4 regions of the Methylophaga sp. UBA2513 genome follow, and region 3 is predicted to be linked to each of the others. Evidence: riboswitches for the same ligand, from Rfam matches in the RefSeq annotation. Region 3 holds a riboswitch; each other region holds the start of a gene.
The links. A riboswitch is a leader RNA that binds a small molecule or an ion and turns the genes downstream of it on or off. The one in region 3 is predicted to bind cyclic di-GMP.

Region 1 (4,350 bases), on a different contig from region 3:
CAAGTATTCAAGCATAGTTTTTTCCATGCGGACATGCATCCCGGTAATATCATGGTGGATAGTCATGATCCGGCAAATCCACGTTATGTTGCTGTTGATTTTGGCATCATGGGGACATTATCTCCAGATGATCAGCGTTATTTAGCTGAAAATTTCCTTGCCTTTTTCAATCATGACTATCGCCGGGTTGCCGAGTTACATGTGCAATCAGGCTGGGTGCCGGCTGAGACTCGACTTGATGAGTTTGAAGCAGCCATAAGAAGTGTTTGTGAACCCATATTCGCTCGTCCTTTAAAAGAAATTTCTTTCGGACAACTGCTGCTGAGACTTTTCCAAACAGCGCGTCGTTTTAATATGGAAGTACAACCACAGTTGGTGCTGCTACAAAAAACCTTACTGAATATTGAAGGCTTGGGCCGTGACCTCTATCCAGATCTGGATCTATGGAAAACAGCCAAACCCATTTTAGAATCATGGATGAAGGAAAAAATGGGCTGGCAAGCAGCGTTAAGAACACTAAAGCAAGAAGCTCCTCATTGGGCTGAAACCTTACCCGAGATGCCGCGTCTATTATATGACCTGACTAAGAGAGCCCAAGATGGTCAGCTGAACGTTAATTTAGCATCACATGATATTCAACAGCTGCGTAAAGAAATCAAAAAAGCCAGTTATCGTAGTGCTGCTGCTACCTCTGGCGCTGCATTTTTGGTAGGCGCTGCCGTTATCACCGGTCTCGATGGTTACTCGACAACTATGTTTGCAGGGTTACCAGTACTGAGCTGGGTATTTGGGCTATGGGGGCTCGGTCTTATTTATTTTAGTATTTCAAACAAAAGTTAATTGTTATGTTTAAGTGGATTGGCCTTATTCTAGGCTTTATATTACTCAGTACGATGAGTGTAGGATTACTCATTTTAGGAATTTTTGGCGCACTGATTGGCTTACTGTTTGGTGGTTTTGCTGACCGTATACGAGCGTATGGTCTGGGCGGTGCTAATCCATTTACAAGTCAAACCCGTCAAACAGTTTTTCTTGAAACTGTGTTTGTTTTGATGGGGAAACTAGCGAAGGCAGATGGTCGAATCAGCCAGATTGAAATCGATCACGTGGAAGCCTTTATCAAAAAAATGGGGATGTCGGGTGAGCATCGACAAGAAGCCATCCGCCAATTTAAGCGAGGCGCAGAACCCGACTTTGATATTACAGACACAATGAATCATTTCAAACAACATTGTGGTAATACGTTTAATCTAAAACAAGTCTTACTGGTTTACCTGATAGTCATGGCCTTAGCCGATGGTAAGCTTGATCCACAAGAAAAAGATATTCTGGAACAAGTCTCTGCTCAGTTAGGATATAACCGGGCCGAGTTTAACCGTATTCTGGATATGGTGATGAGCCAGGCAAGTTTCGCAAGAGGTCATCAGCAGCAATACTCTTCCGGTCCGCAGCGCTCTTATTCTGATGAATTGGCCGATGCTTATAAAGCGCTTGGGGTGACTGAAAAGAGTTCTAATCAAGAAATTAAACGTGCTTATCGAAAACTGATGAGCCAATATCATCCGGATAAACTCATGGGACAAGGCGTTCCAGAAGATATGATTGCCGTTGCCACAGAGCAAGCGAAAGAAATTCAGTTAGCATACGATTTAATAAAAAAACATCGAGAACAAAATTAACAATTTCGTTTTATTTATTATTATCTGTTTGGTACTATTTTTTCTGGAAACACTTTAACCAAAGCCAAACTCGGTGTGAACCAAGGACGGAAAGTTACAGACCTTATGATACTAAGGTGGCTGTACTGCAATAATATCTAAGGAAAGAACACATGAAAAAAATAGTTTTTATCGCACTGGCTTTATTTACTGGTTTAACTAACGCTGCTATAGCTGCAACAAGCTTATCAACTAATGGTTCATGGCAAACAGCTAATGGCGACCTAAGTTCATTGCTCGGCCAGTCTGCACCAGCTACATGGTCTTACGATACAGACCTAGCATCAGCGACCCTTTACTCATCATATGCTCTTCCAAGCACAGGCACAGTGAGTACATACGTATCATCAAATTACGTTCTCTCAGGTACAGCTGCCCCCACTTTGTTTGATGGCAGCCAGTTTGCTCTCAGTATATTAGATAATACTATTGCAAACCTTGATGCATTCAATACAGATATCGTTACATCGATGGTGAATAAAGGTCTTAATCCTGATATCACAGGTGATGCGATTCTATTTACAACTAGCACTCTTTTTCCGGTGTCTGAATTCACAGAAAGTTTTTCTCTGTCTGGCCTGATGATGTTTGATAAAGACTTTTTCACTGGCCCTATATCAACATTACCTTCTGCTGATATTCTGCTTGATAATGCATTATTCATTTATGCATCACTTTCACATGAAATTAACTTTGAAGAAACTGGCTTTGCTAGTTATATCCAAACGCCATCAGCAGTGCCTGTACCTGCTGCCTTATGGATGTTTGCTCCAGCGTTGTTAGGTTTTCTTGGTTTGCGCCGCAAGGTGAATACTCAGGCTTAAAAAATTTAAGCACATAAAAGAAAAAAGCCGTAGTGATAAACTTCTACGGCTTTTTTGCTTAACACCCTTAATATTTGAGCTTTTTTATATCAAAACAGCCCGACTATTGAGCCATTATCATCAATATCAATACGTTCAGCAGCTGGGTGCTTAGGTAATCCAGGCATAGTCATCACATCCCCACAAAGTACAACCAGAAAACCAGCACCGTTTGACAGACGAACATCACGAATTGTCAGCGTATGATTCTCAGCCGTGCCACGTAAGCTCGGGTCACTGCTAAAAGAATACGGTGTTTTTGCCATACAAACTGGAATATCCCCGTGCTGCTCGTTCAACATAGCGATCTTATCCATCACTTTTTTATCAGCAACGACTTCACCACTGCCATATAGACGTTTAGCAACCTGATTAATTTTGTCCCATAGCGGTAAACTATCAGGATATAACAGACGACAAGGCTCAGCAGGGCTATCCAGTATTTCGACAACACGTTCCGCCAGTGTTTCGGCACCGGCCCCACCTTGTGCCCAATGACGAGCAAGAATGGCTTCAGCTCCCATTTCTTTTACAGCCGTTGTAATTAGTTCTATTTCTGCATCGCTATCATTAACAAAGTGATTGATGGCAACAACACAGCGTAGACCAAACTCATTTTGTAAGTTGCTTAAATGCCGTTTTAAATTAGCCAGTCCCACCTTTAACGCATCGAGGTTTTCTTCGCCAAGCTCTTTCAGTTCCAGACCACCGTGATATTTCAAGGCTTTTACTGTGGCGACAACAACAGCCATATCTGGCTTAATCCCAGCTTTGCGACACTTAATATCAATAAATTTCTCAGCACCTAAATCCGCTCCAAAGCCCGCCTCAGTGACCACATAATCACTCAGCTTAAGTGCCATTTTGGTTGAGATAACTGAATTACAGCCATGCGCTATGTTCGCAAATGGACCACCATGAACAAAGGCTGGATTATTTTCTAAGGTCTGCACAAGATTGGGTTTTATCGCTTCTTTTAGTAATGCAGCCATAGCACCGTGGGCCATGATTTCTCGAGCATATCTTGGTGTCCCATCAACGGAATAGCCGATCAGGATATCTCCCAAGCGTTGCTTCAGCTCAGGCAAAGAATTAGCTAGGCAAAAGATAGCCATAACTTCCGAAGCAACAACAATATCAAAGCGCTCTTCACGCAAATAACCATTGGCAGGACCACCCATACCCACCACGATATCCCGCAATGCACGGTCATTCATATCCATAACTCGCTGCCAGACAATACGTCTTGCATCCAACTGTAATGCATTTCCATGATGGATATGATTATCAATCATCGCTGATAATAAATTGTGGGCAGAAGCTATTGCATGCAGATCGCCAGTGAAGTGAAGATTGATATCCTCCATGGGTACAACCTGAGCATAACCGCCACCCGCAGCCCCGCCTTTCAAACCAAAGCATGGCCCCATAGAAGGTTCGCGTACACAGACAATGGATTTCTTACCAATTCGGTTTAGCGCATCACTCAGGCCGATCGTGGTTGTCGTTTTTCCCTCACCAGCAGGAGTCGGACTAATAGCAGTTACTAGGATTAACTTACCATCCGGCCGTTTTGCCAACTCATCCATGACATCTAATGATACTTTCGCTTTGAAATGTCCGTATGGGTCAATATGTTGAGAGGCAAGACCCAGCTTTTCCTCGGCGAGCTGGATGACTTCCTGCATGGCAGCCTGTTGGGCAATTTCAATATCAGACATGGTTTTCCTGAACGGCATTAAATTTAAGCCACATTATACGTGAGTTAA
Region 2 (4,350 bases), on a different contig from region 3:
GTTGGAACCTTTAACCGGTCCATTATGGGGATATCGTCGTAAAGCACGCCTCGGCGTTAAATACGTCGCTAAAAAAGAACAAGTTTTAGTGGGCTTTAGGGAAAAGTCATCGCCGTACATTGCCATGCTTGAACAATGTGAAGTGTTAGATCCACGTGTGGGTCATCGTTTAACGGATTTAGCTTCATTAATTGGTGGATTGGAAGCCTATAACCGCATCGCTCAGATTGAAGTGGCAATGGATGATGAACATGTCGCATTGGTGTTTCGTAATCTGGATGAATTATCCGAGACTGATAAAAATGCATTGATTAGCTTTGGACAAAACAATAATTTATGGATTTATCAGCAACCAGGTGGGCCGGATACCGTGTCTTTATTATGGCCTGAGTCTGCTCAGCTTAGTTACGCACCAGAGCCGGGGTTGAACTTACAGTTTGACCCGAGTGACTTTACGCAGGTGAATGCGGGTATTAACGAAAAAATGATTCAAAGGGCCATGACGCTGCTGGATGTTCAGGATGGAGATCGTATTCTTGATTTGTTCTGCGGGCTCGGCAACTTTACTTTGCCTTTAGCTAAACGGGTGACAGAGGTCGTTGGCGTTGAAGGTGATGCTGCACTGGTACAACACGCAAAAAATAATGCCGCACTTAATGCCTTATCTAATGCCGAGTTTGAGCAAGCGGATCTCACCCAAACAGAATTGAAAGATTATCCTTGGGCACAAAAAGGGTTTAATAAGATTTTACTGGATCCTCCCAGAAGTGGGGCATTTGAAGTGTTGCATCAATTAGCTGCGTTAGGTGCTGAGCGATTGGTATATGTCTCATGTAATCCTGCAACGCTAGCACGTGATGCTGGCGAACTGGTGAACCAGCATGGCTACATTATGGAATCGGCAGGCATTATGGATATGTTCCCACATACCACCCATGTCGAGTCTATTGCTGTATTTGTAAAAAAACGTTAAAAAAGATTAAAAACTGTACCAAAGTACAATTGTTCCGACATAGATATCCTCATATTATGCAATCGTCCGGAATAAGTTGAGTCGGACTTATTTATCCGTTAACAGTGAAGTTATCGGACAAGTAGAGTCGTAATAAGCTGATTTATTTTACTTTTTAGTACCAAAGTACAATTGTTTGGCACATTACAACTCACTAATATCTATCTTGCAGATAGTGATTGCATAATAAACAGATAAGCCAACCTTGGTGTGAGCCATGTGACGGAAAGCCACGGGTCTTTTTTTAAAGATGGCCGGGCTGCATAGTAAACAAGGATAATTCTATGAAATTTTACAAATCGGCTATTTTAGTAGCTGCTATGTTGCTAGGTTTTTCAAGTGTTGCTTCAGCAACATTTTTCCATGGTCACCACCACCATCATGGTGGTTGTGGGGACGATTCATCTTTATGTGATAACCCTGAAACATACTCAGAAACATTTACTGCCTCAGTATCGAACTATTATGAGTTTGGTTATATGGATTTCGATGCTATCACTGACCCTGCAGATTTAGACATTACATCTGCCACACTAAAAATTTCGACAAATGCAAATGGTTGGTGGGATGATTTATATGCTTATACTGATAACTGGTATGGTACTGGTTTGAGCTACTTAGGTTCTCTGGATGGCGGTGTTGAAATGTTCAGCCTAAGCTCAGACTTATTTGACGAAATCCTTGCTGGCATCTCATTCAAGGCTTGGTTTTCAAAATGGAGCGAAGACGTTTTCTGGGCTGAGTTAACAGTGAATGGCGAATATTGCCCACCTGTTAGCGAAGTACCTGTTCCTGCTGCTGTATGGTTACTAGGTTCTGGTTTGATGGGTATGACAGCAATGCGCAGACGTAAAAAAACTGCCTAAGCTAAGACAGAATACCGTATGATAAAAGCCGCGATTCCATCGCGGCTTTTTTTTATGGCTGAACAACTCAAAAATAAACTTCATATTCCTGCAGTGAAGGAAATCGGCTCTCTGATTCATTCAGTGTGGCCTGATTTTGCTGTAACGGATTTTATTGAGACTGCATCTCTCAAACTAGATGAGCTGGAGCTCAAGACGCGTGCAGATTATCTTGCGAAGAGTTTGCATGTTTATCTACCTCACGATTATGTTGATGCAATAAATATCTTATTAGAGGCGGCTGAGTCTCTTAGAGATGAACATTTTTCTGGGTGGGCACATTACCTAGCCTGGCCATTAATTGATTATGTTGCTTTATATGGTCTGGAGCATCGCAACGTTTCTTTTGCTGCACTCGAAAAACTCACTTCATTATTTACAGCTGAGTTTGCTATTCGTTTTTTTCTGAAGGCTCACTTTGATGAAACCTATCAGCAAATGCTGTTATGGGCTGAACATGATGATGAACATGTACGAAGATTAGCTTCTGAAGGCATTCGCCCGCGTTTACCCTGGGCACCGCAACTCGCTGAACTACGTCATGATCCCGCTCTTATATGGCCGCTTCTTGAGAAGTTAAAAAGTGATTCGAGTCTATATGTGAGACGGTCTGTGGCTAATAACATCAATGATATGAGTAAAGATCATCCTCAAATGGTTATTGATGTCTGTTCTCAATGGCAAAAAAATGCTTCTGATAATACGAGTTGGGTGATTCGCCATGCGATGAGAAGTCTCGTTAAACAAGGTATAACAGATGTCTATCCGCTTTTAGGTTTTAGTCACTCGGTTAACATTGAACAAGCACAGCTTCGGCTTTCTCAGTCAGTATTACAGCTTGGAGAAACACTCGTGCTGGAATTGGGAATGCTGAGCAAACAGATTCAATACCTTGTATTAGATTACAAAATTCGCTTTGTTGGTGCGGGAGGGAAAATAAGCAGAGAAAAAGTATTTAAATGGAAAAATATTCATTTAAGTGAAGGACAATATCTTCAGTTGGAAAAACGACATAGCTTGAAGAAGATTTCGACAAGACAATATTACCCGGGCACACATGAGGTTGAGTGTTTATTAAACGGCCAGTGTGTTGCCCGGGCAAGTTTTGAGTTATTGATGCCTTAACTGGATTAGGACATGATTAGGCCGAAAGCAACAAGTGCTAGCCATGCAACAGACATCACGCAGATTAATGCGGCAAAGTTATCGTGAATATAGTGTTCGATTTTTTCCATAATAGTTCTCCCCTCTGAAAATAGTCTGCTGTCTAAACAGCGTGAGGTTATTATTTATCTACTGTGGATATCGGGCATTGACCTAGATCAAAAATCAATCACTTGCTGAATCGATGCTAATTTATAGGCATAAAAAAAGCCAGTCTAAGACTGGCCTTTTAATAATACGCTGATTGGCTTAGTTGTGATAAAGGCCGTAAGCAATGAGTAGCAGCCAAAATGCAGTAAAGCCCAGAATAATATGTGGAAACTTTTCTATCAGCAATTTATCGATTTTTTTTAACATGTTTTTTTCTCGTAGTTCAATAGGTTATACAATTTTAAACTTATTATTATGGCGCTAAAGATAGCAGTTATTTGGCTTTTATGCCAGCTTGTCATCAGCAATATGATAATGCGGATCTTCCATCACATTGACTTCAATCAGATCCGCTGCATTGTTCAGTAATTGTTTACATTCTTCACTTAAATGCCTTAAATGCAGTGTTTTCCCAGCTTTGATATAACGATCTGCCAACGAATCAATAGCTTCAATAGCGGAATGGTCATAAACCCGCGAGTTTTTGAAATCTAGAATGACGTCATCCGCATCATCATTTTTCGGATCAAATAAATCATTAAAGTTACGCACCGAACTAAAGAATAACGGTCCGTTTAACTCATGAACAATAGAGCCTTGTTCATTTTTATAACTTTTCAGATAGATATGTTTGGCATGTTGCCAAGCGAAAACCAACGCAGACATGATGATACCGGTAATCACGGCGATAGCCAGATCAGTAAAGACAGTAATCACGGCGACGGAAATACCGATAATGGCATCCGGTAATGGAATACGGCCCAGTAAGCGAAAACTCGCCCATTCGAAGGTACCCAGTACCACCATAAACATCACGCCCGTTAAAGCCGCAATAGGGATGATTTCAATCAGTGGTGATGCAAATAAAATAAAACAAAGTAAGAATAAGGCTGCCGAGATACCAGATAATCTACCGCGTCCACCCGAGTTAATATTGATCATACTTTGACCAATCATGGCACAACCGCCCATGCCGCCAAAAAAGCCTGTTACGGTGTTAGCTACACCTTGACCAATACATTCTTTATTTGGGCGGCCTGTTGTTTCTGTGATTTCATCAATGAGAGTGAGGGTTAGTAAGGACTCTGTTAAACCAATAAACGCTAAGATAAAGGAGTA
Region 3 (4,350 bases):
ATAATGGCTATGGTGCGAGTCTGGATGATTTGTTTTTTACACCTGATAAACTCTATAGACAGTGTGTAAGCTATTCATCACCTTTGGATTTTATTAATGAAAATACAGAGATAATGGAGACACTGGATTCAGGCTACAATTCAGACTTATCAAAAGCTAAACAGCAAAAACTAAGTTATGAGAGTGATATGGTAGGGGTTATTACCTTACCTGATGATAAATGGGCGAGACGTATTAGTGGCACCTTCAGCAACTACTTGAGTAACCAGTTTCCTTCTCGAGCACATTTAATTCTTACTGAAATACCTGATTCAGGGGCTTATGTCGTTAGTATCAGAGCTCCTAAAATACGTCAGGAAGGAGCAGATTTTATTGCAGGTCAGTTCGACACAGGTGGCGGCAGAAAAGCAGCAGCAGGCATAAACTTATTACAAGAAGCCGAGCTTGCAAGACTAATTTCTACTGTTGAGGACTATTACAGTAGCAATATCAACTAATACAAAGTCATTTATACTTATAATCAAAAGACTAAAAAACGATAGGATAAATTAGCACAGATGGCTCAGGGCAGGATCAGACAATACGACGCAAAAATTAATGCCATATCAAGACTGATTGATAGCGGTATTATCCTGCTAACGTTTTTAGCTTTATTCGACATTTTCCAAGCGACTTGGGATGTACTTTACATATGGAGTCTTTTGTTCGCTATTGTATTATTTAATTTTTTTGCTGAGTCGCAAGATGCCTATCGTTCGTGGCGGGGTACGGCGTTAAGGGAAGAAGTCTCTGCCGTCATGTTTTCATGGTTTACCAGTGTTTTTATTCTGGTCATGATTGATATCTTCTTTATTCATTCAGGCACCTATCTTGATAGCTTTGTCTTTTTGTGGTTTTTACTGACACCTATAGAGTTAATTTCCTGGCATGCCATTGTAAGAACATCATTGGCTATTCTTAGAGCTCGTGGTGTCAATACCAGAAATGTGGCTATTGTCGGTGAGACAATGTTAGGTAAACGGTTAGAAAGCGCATTTAACGAAATGGATTGGTCTGGATTTAGGCTGGTTGGATACTATGATGACCGTTCACAAAAACGGGTAGAAACAGAACCTAATCTGGTCGTAACAAATAAGAAAGCAGGTGATTTCAATCAACTCATTGAAGATTGTAAGGCAGGGAAGGTTGATACTGTTTACATCACCTTGGCTATGTCTGCTGAGCATAGAATCAGACACATTACTGAGCTATTAGCCGATAGTACGGCTTCTGTATATCTTGTTCCTGACTTATTCACATTTAACTTGCTTAATTCTCGATGGGTCGATTACCAGGGAATCACCGCCATTTCAGTCTATGAAACCCCTTTTGCTGGTATCGATAGTATCCTTAAACGGCTGGAAGATATTATCCTAAGTAGTCTTATCCTGACGATGATCGCTCTTCCTATGATGGTGATTGCCGCAGGGGTTAAATTGACATCGAAGGGCCCCGTGTTTTTCAAGCAAACACGCTACGGCATGGACGGTGAAAAAATTAAGGTATGGAAATTCCGTACGATGACGGTAACAGAGGATGGAGACACCGTCACACAAGCACAAAAAAATGATAGCCGTATCACACCATTTGGTGGCTTTTTGAGAAGAACATCACTGGATGAGTTACCCCAATTCTTTAATTCATTGGGCGGAAGTATGTCGATTGTAGGACCACGACCCCATGCTGTAGCGCATAACGAACAATACCGTGCTCAGATTCAAGGGTATATGTTGAGACATAAAGTCAAACCAGGTATTACGGGCTTAGCCCAGATAAATGGCTTTAGGGGGGAAACTGATACCTTGGACAAAATGCAAGGTCGTGTGCATTACGATCTAAAATATATACAGAACTGGTCATTACTTCTGGATATAGAAATTATTTTCTTAACGATATTTAAGGGGTTTGTAGGTAAAAATGCCTATTGAAATCTCGACTCAGCTTATTAGTAATTTTACTTAGGAAAATAAACTTGTTGCCTGTCCTGAGACACGGTATCATAGAAATACTACTGAAATAGATGCATCAATCTTGGGTGCTAGATAACACTCGTTATCGTGATTATTTTCAGTAGAAATCAGAACAATAGACATCAACGGTGATGGCTTTGTAGCAAGATCATATACAAATGGTCTTACACAATGTCAGCAGGTTAGATGTTGTGTAATTAAAGCCAAACTCGCTGTGAGGCGGGGTCGGAAAGCCACAGATCTTTAAATATAAAGATGGCTGGGTTGCATTGCTTGTTTTTTCAACCTATGCATAAGGAAGTTTATTATGAAAAAAGCGATGCTATTTATCGTAGCTATGATGTTTTCTGTTGCTGCCAACGCGGCGACATACAACTTAACAACTTCAGACAGTGCTACCATTTTCGATAATGGTTCAAGTGCAGTAAGTACATCATTTGGTGATACTACAACGTCTTTCACACTTGAAGTTATCGATGGCGGATTGTCTGCTATTGATTTTGACTTTTCTCCATCTAGCAAGTTTGTAGCTGGTACACTTACAATCGGAACTATGGTTTTCGCCGTTGCGCCTGATTTCACGACAATGTTAAACCTTGCAGAAGGTTTTTACGCTGTAACATTTGATATTCAACCTGCTTTGGGTAATATGTCATTTGGTGTTTCAGCTGTACCTGTTCCAGCAGCGTTATTCTTGTTTGCTCCAGCTCTATTGGGCTTTTTGGGTCTTCGTAGAAAAGCTGCTGTTGCCGCATAAGTAAAAGCAAAACAGAAAATAAAAAGGGAGCTTAAGCTCCCTTTTTATTGGCTGATGTTATTGTTAGTGACGAAGTCTAGGTCGACTACGTAAATATATGTAAACATTGTACCAAGGTACAATAGACAGACTCTGAACTAGACCCTTAACATGGAACCATCTGAAAAAGTCAGATAGGTAATTATCAAACTCAAATTTGATAATTAATTAAAGCCAAACTCGTCGTGAGGCGGGGTCGGAAAGCCACAGATCTTTGACGCTGAAGATGGCTGGGCTGCATTGCTTGTTTTAACTTATGCATAAGGAAGTTTATTATGAAAAAAGCGATGCTATTTTTAGTAGCTCTAATGTTCTCTGTTGGTGTTAATGCAGCGACTTTATCTTTTGACGTGGCGGGCGCATCGAATGCGACACAAGATGTCAGTATCTCCAGTGGACAAACTGTCTTAGGTGGTGGTTTTGTGACTGAAGGGACAGGTCCTAGTGATACGTGGAAGTCATTTTTCAATCTAAGTAGTTCTGAAGACACTTACGTAAAAATTGAATGGTCATTTAATCCAGAGTCGAATTTTACCAATGCTCAACTCGGATTTACAGCTGAAGCTGATTACCCAGTCTATACAACACTTATTGACATAACTGGTGATTACTCGTTTGTTATGTTTTTAGAAGCTGGTGTAAATTATGCTGTAGATATTCTTAACGCTAGCCGTGATGTATTCAAGTATGATGTTTCTGTGTCAGAAGTACCTGTGCCAGCAGCATTATTCTTGTTTGCTCCTGCTTTATTAGGCTTTTTAGGGCTTAGAAGAAAGAACGCAGTGGCTGCATAATAATACTTAAGTTAACAGTAGGTTAACTAAGATATTTTTGGAGGGAGCGAATGCTCCCTTTTTTTTTGAAAAATAGAGTGTTAATATCAATTTTGAATGTCAATTATAGATAAGGATTTTCTTCAATGTCTAAACGCTTGATCTTAATGTTTTCTTTATTATTATCTTTTTCTACAGCAGTATTAGCTGAAGAAGAACGTTATCTACTAAACTCTGGAGATATTTTAGATATCTCAGTATGGAACGAAGAAGCTCTGCAAAAGCAAGCAGTTGTTCTTCCTGATGGAGTGGTGACTTTCCCACTTGCAGGCGAAATAGTGGCTAAAGATAAAACAGTTGCCAATGTAGAGGCAGAATTAACTAAAAAGCTTGGTGAATATTTAGCTGACCCAGTTGTTACAGTATCCGTGACAAGTGTTGAAGGTAATAGAGTACATATTTTGGGGAAAGTACTTAATCCAGGGTCGTTTGTTATGAATCAACCACTAGATGCTATGCAGGCATTGAGTTTAGCCGGTGGATTATCACCCTATGCCGAAGAGAATAACATTATTGTGCTCAGGAGAGATGGAGAGAGCCAAAAAGTGCTCCCAGTCAAATACGCTGAAATTAAAAAAGGCAAACAACTCAAAACAAACATCACACTTGAGAGTGGTGATGTCATGATAATTCCTTAGTTCAACATAACTGTGAAGTTGATGAAAACAAAGCTATCACTGACAGTTGCTATTTTGTTCGCCAGCTCTGTAAA
Region 4 (4,350 bases), on a different contig from region 3:
TTGAGCCAGAAAATAGCAGAACCCATCAAACTTAATCGCCGAAAACATCATGTGACGGCCAGTATTGGTGTCGCGATTTACCCTATTGATAATGTCGATGGCGACACACTGATCCGCCATGCCGATTTGGCTATGTATGAAGCCAAACAAGCTGGTCGAGATGGCTATCATATATTTGATGCCAAGCTCGATCAGCAAATGCACGAATACCACACACAATTGGAGCGCTTACACTTGGCTTTAATTGGCGAAGAATTCCGTCTGTATTATCAGCCCAAAGTCGATCTCCGTCATGGGCGCGTGATCGGGGTAGAAGCACTGATCCGTTGGCAACACCCTGAAAAAGGTTTATTAGGTGCCATGGAGTTTTTGCCTATCGTCGAAGGGCATGAGTTCAGCGTTGAAATGGGGGATTGGGTATTAAAAACGGCGTTGAAACAGCTGAATGCGTGGCAAGAGCAAGGGCTCAATATTCAGGTCAGTATTAATGTGTCTGCCAAGCAAATTCAACACACTGATTTTCTGAAGAAGCTGGAAGCATCACTGAATCAATATGAAAGCATATCCCCCGAATCGATTGAGCTGGAGATATTGGAAACATCGGCATTGGAAACCGTGCAGACATCTCAGGTTGTGGCCGCTGCGAGTAATTATCTCGGCGTGCCGTTTGCATTAGATGACTTTGGAACTGGCTACTCTTCATTGACTTATCTGAGAAAGTTACCGGTGAAGACATTAAAAATCGATCAGAGCTTTGTAAGAGATATGCTGAGAAATGATGAAGATATGGCTATCGTTAAAGGCATTATTGAACTCGCACAGGTTTTTAAACGTGACATCATTGCTGAAGGTGTGGAATCAACGGAGCATTTTCAGTACCTGCTTGATATGGGATGTGACATGGCCCAAGGCTACGCTATCGCTAAACCTATGCCTGCAGAAGAGGTGTGCGACTGGATAAAAAATTATGAAAAAGCTCAACAGGGTAAAAGTGAATAATGGCAAATATTCTTCTCGATAAAACACATAAACAACTGATTCAATCAGCCATTGGTTTGGGCAATTGGTTATTAAATTTTGATGTGTTATCTGCAGATGATAAAAAAGCAGTGATAGCTATACAGGATGTTCTGAAAAAATTACCGAAAATCAATGATGGCACGCTAGCGATGTTGGGTGTGAGTATTGAAACGGGTGATGAAGAACAAGGATTGGTTCGAGGATGGGATGTCAGCGTGGAGTACTTTGCTGATGATCCTGAACAACAGGGTGGACTAGAACTATTCAGCTCTTATCTGCCGATACCTGAGACAACAGATAAAGACATTTTGGCCTTAAAGAAACAACATGAGGTGTATTTTCATTGGCCAATAGGGGATGTGTGTAACCTGGTGAAACAGGAACAGGCAGAGCAGTGGATGAAAGAGGTAAGCCAACCCGAAGCCTTGCTTATGACGGGAAGTCGATTAAGAGCAGAACTGGTTTACAAAGATTTTTATTCTGAGATTGAGTTGCCATTCTGAGATAACAGGCAAAAAAAAAGCCTGAGAAAATCAGGCTTTTACATTTAGGTTATTACCTTGAGTGGCAGTAGGTGCGGGTAGTGCCGAATCGATAAGTTTGAGTGCATTGGCACCATCGAGTTTGGCTTTGTTGTTACTCATTTGAGCACTCTTCACCATAAGATAGTCATCAATACTGATCTTTGGGCTGCCTTGTGTTGCTGAAATACTCATTTCTTACCTCCTACTTTTTGTGCCATCTTACATGACCTTCGTCATTTCCAACGATAAATAGTTCACATAATTATGTATCGGCACGAGCTTGTAAAACTATAGCTTTCATTATGTTGCCGTGATACTGCATGAGTTAATCAACATCATTTACCATAAAAAAAGGGAGCCGAAGCTCCCTAATTGAACGACTGTATGAGATACCTTAGGCAGTGGCTAAACTTTTTTTGCGTAGGCTTAAGAAACCTAATAATGCTGGTGCAAATAAAAATAAAGCGGCTGGCAGTGGGACGGCTGAAACAGACACGTCATACTGAACAGCACCTGAAGTGGCATCAACAATACTTAATACGTAATCAACACCTGTTACTAAAACAGCAGTAAAACTGAAGTCTTCAGTGATGGCATATGAGACAGTGCTACCGACAGCACCAAACACTAATGTTGCTGCTGTGATAGCAGGGTTGAAAGACCACCCTATGACAACAGGTGTATCTACATCAGTAGAAAGAGTGAATGCTGAATTCCAATCACCCGCATTTGAAACAGTACCACCAGCAAGCACAACAGCGTTGTCTGATAAATAAACGTTTTGACTAGCACCGTCTGCATCGACTGCACTAAGTGACAACGTTGCAGCATTCACACTGATTGAGAAAAATAAAGCTACGACAAATAGCATCGCTTTTTTCATAAAAATTCCCTTATGTTTAGATTGAAAAAACAAGCAATGCAACCCAGCCATCTTCACTTGGAAGACCTGTGGCTTTCCGACCCCGCCTCACGACGAGTTTGGCTTTGATTAACAACTGATGAAAAAAATCCAACACAGTAAGGCCCCGCTAAATGGTGAATTGTTCATCCAGCTATAGTGTAGATAAGCACTGTTACAGGAAAATGTCAGAATCGAAAACAGATGAATATACAAATGATGACCTAACTTGATGATACGGCGGGCATATTTCCCGTTCTCAACTGGTGTATAGTCAGATGAATAATAAAAAAATAAAAACACATCAGAGAAGGAGAGAGCAAAATGGCAAGCGTATTAAAAACGACGCATCATGGTGGCTGTCCACATGATTGTCCTGATACCTGTTCCATGGTGTATGAGGTTGAAAATGGTCAACTGACCTCAGTTAAAGGCAATAAAGAACATCCAATGACGCGAGGTGGGTTGTGCGTCAAACTCAAAGATTATGAAAAGCGTCACTATCATCCGGATCGTCTGCTTCACCCCATGCGCCGAACCGGGCCCAAGGGAAGTGGGCAGTTTGAACGCATTAGTTGGGATGAAGCACTTGATGAGATCACCAGCCGCTGGAAAGCGATTATCGACGAGTATGGTCCTCATGCCATTTTGCCTTATAGCTATCTGGGTAATCAGGGGCTGGTGCATGGCTTAAATGGCGGCGATGCTTTTTTTAACAAAATGGGCGCAACCGTTTGTGAGCGGACTTTTTGCGGCGAAGGTTCTTGTACAGCCTGGTTGCTGACAGTGGGGCCAACAGCTGGGGTCGACCCTGAGAGTTTTATCCATTCTAAATACATCATCCTCTGGGGATGTAATTCGGTGAGTACCAATGTCCACCATTGGCACATTGTCAAAGATGCCCAGAAGCAGGGCGCCAAAGTCGTCGTTATCGATCCCTATAAATCCAAAACAGCGAAAGAAGCGGATTGGCACATTGCGCCTAAACCCGGCACTGATGGTGCTTTAGCCATGGCTATGATACATGTGATTATTGAAGAAGGACTTCAGGATCAAGACTATATCGACAACTACACAGTGGGGTTTGAGGCCTTATCTGAAAGAGCCAAAACCAGAACACCAGAATGGGCTGCCTCGATAACGGGTGTGGCTGCGGAAGATATTCGTCAGTTGGCGCGCGAGTTTGCCTCTACCCAACCAGCAGCTATTCGCTTGGGTGTGGCTGTAGAACGTAACTATGGTGGTGGTCAAGCAATTCGTGCCATCACCTGTTTACCTGCATTAACCGGCGCGTGGCGTCATGTTGGTGGTGGTGCATTACAGTTTCCTGTCTGGGAGCATCCTTATAAGTTTGATGTTATTTCGCGTCCGGATCTGATTCCGGAAGGCACGCCGGTCGTAAATGCGATACAACTGGGGCGCGCACTAACAGGAGAATTGGGGCTCGATACACCGATTAAATCGATGATGTGCTGGAATGCCAATCCCGTCACGCAAGCGGCCGAAACTGACAAAATTGTTGAAGGTTTGATGCGTGAAGATCTATTTCTGGTGTCGGCTGAACATTTCCTTTCTGATACCGCATCTTATGCTGATATCGTGCTACCTGCCTCTATGGGCGCAGAGATGGAAGATATGGTGCTGTCATGGGGCCACTTATATCTAACCTATAATGAAAAGTGTGTGGACTCGCCGGGTGAAGCGATACCAAATAATGAGATTTTCAGACGATTGGCAGCCAGAATGGGTTATCAAGAAGCCAACTTTAGCTGGTCGGATAGTGAGTGTCTTGAGAACTATGTTGATTGGGACTCACCGGCATGTGAAGGCATTGATTTGGCTTATTTACGCCAACATGGCTTTGCTAAATTAAAAGTAGGTACCAAAGATGATCGTGCCCCACAT

Region 1: it holds a riboswitch for cyclic di-GMP, as region 3 does, so the genes downstream of both, B3V56_RS12450 (hypothetical protein) here and B3V56_RS08500 (hypothetical protein) in region 3, are expected to answer to the same signal.
Region 2: it holds a riboswitch for cyclic di-GMP, as region 3 does, so the genes downstream of both, B3V56_RS14665 (VPLPA-CTERM sorting domain-containing protein) here and B3V56_RS08500 (hypothetical protein) in region 3, are expected to answer to the same signal.
Region 4: it holds a riboswitch for cyclic di-GMP, as region 3 does, so the genes downstream of both, B3V56_RS06025 (hypothetical protein) here and B3V56_RS08500 (hypothetical protein) in region 3, are expected to answer to the same signal.

Annotation. Positions count from the first base shown of each region.
Region 1 is NZ_DDNT01000020.1:153,367-157,716, reverse strand. It holds gene ubiB (ubiquinone biosynthesis regulatory protein kinase UbiB) at 1-840, shown strand, start outside; gene djlA (co-chaperone DjlA) at 846-1,679, shown strand; cyclic di-GMP riboswitch class I at 1,733-1,812, shown strand; gene B3V56_RS12450 (hypothetical protein) at 1,832-2,542, shown strand; gene B3V56_RS12445 (formate--tetrahydrofolate ligase) at 2,632-4,302, opposite strand.
Region 2 is NZ_DDNT01000022.1:109,837-114,186, forward strand. It holds gene rlmD (23S rRNA (uracil(1939)-C(5))-methyltransferase RlmD) at 1-973, shown strand, start outside; cyclic di-GMP riboswitch class I at 1,201-1,279, shown strand; gene B3V56_RS14665 (VPLPA-CTERM sorting domain-containing protein) at 1,297-1,878, shown strand; gene B3V56_RS14670 (DNA alkylation repair protein) at 1,933-3,042, shown strand; gene B3V56_RS14675 (SulP family inorganic anion transporter) at 3,517-4,350, opposite strand, start outside.
Region 3 is NZ_DDNT01000014.1:153,238-157,587, reverse strand. It holds gene B3V56_RS08510 (DHH family phosphoesterase) at 1-497, shown strand, start outside; gene B3V56_RS08505 (undecaprenyl-phosphate glucose phosphotransferase) at 558-1,967, shown strand; cyclic di-GMP riboswitch class I at 2,202-2,281, shown strand; gene B3V56_RS08500 (hypothetical protein) at 2,317-2,766, shown strand; cyclic di-GMP riboswitch class I at 2,969-3,048, shown strand; gene B3V56_RS08495 (hypothetical protein) at 3,081-3,599, shown strand; gene B3V56_RS08490 (polysaccharide biosynthesis/export family protein) at 3,725-4,276, shown strand; gene B3V56_RS08485 (hypothetical protein) at 4,298-4,350, shown strand, end outside.
Region 4 is NZ_DDNT01000010.1:35,726-40,075, reverse strand. It holds gene B3V56_RS06040 (EAL domain-containing protein) at 1-999, shown strand, start outside; gene B3V56_RS06035 (hypothetical protein) at 999-1,523, shown strand; gene B3V56_RS06030 (hypothetical protein) at 1,554-1,736, opposite strand; gene B3V56_RS06025 (hypothetical protein) at 1,939-2,427, opposite strand; cyclic di-GMP riboswitch class I at 2,462-2,540, opposite strand; gene B3V56_RS06020 (molybdopterin-containing oxidoreductase family protein) at 2,770-4,350, shown strand, end outside.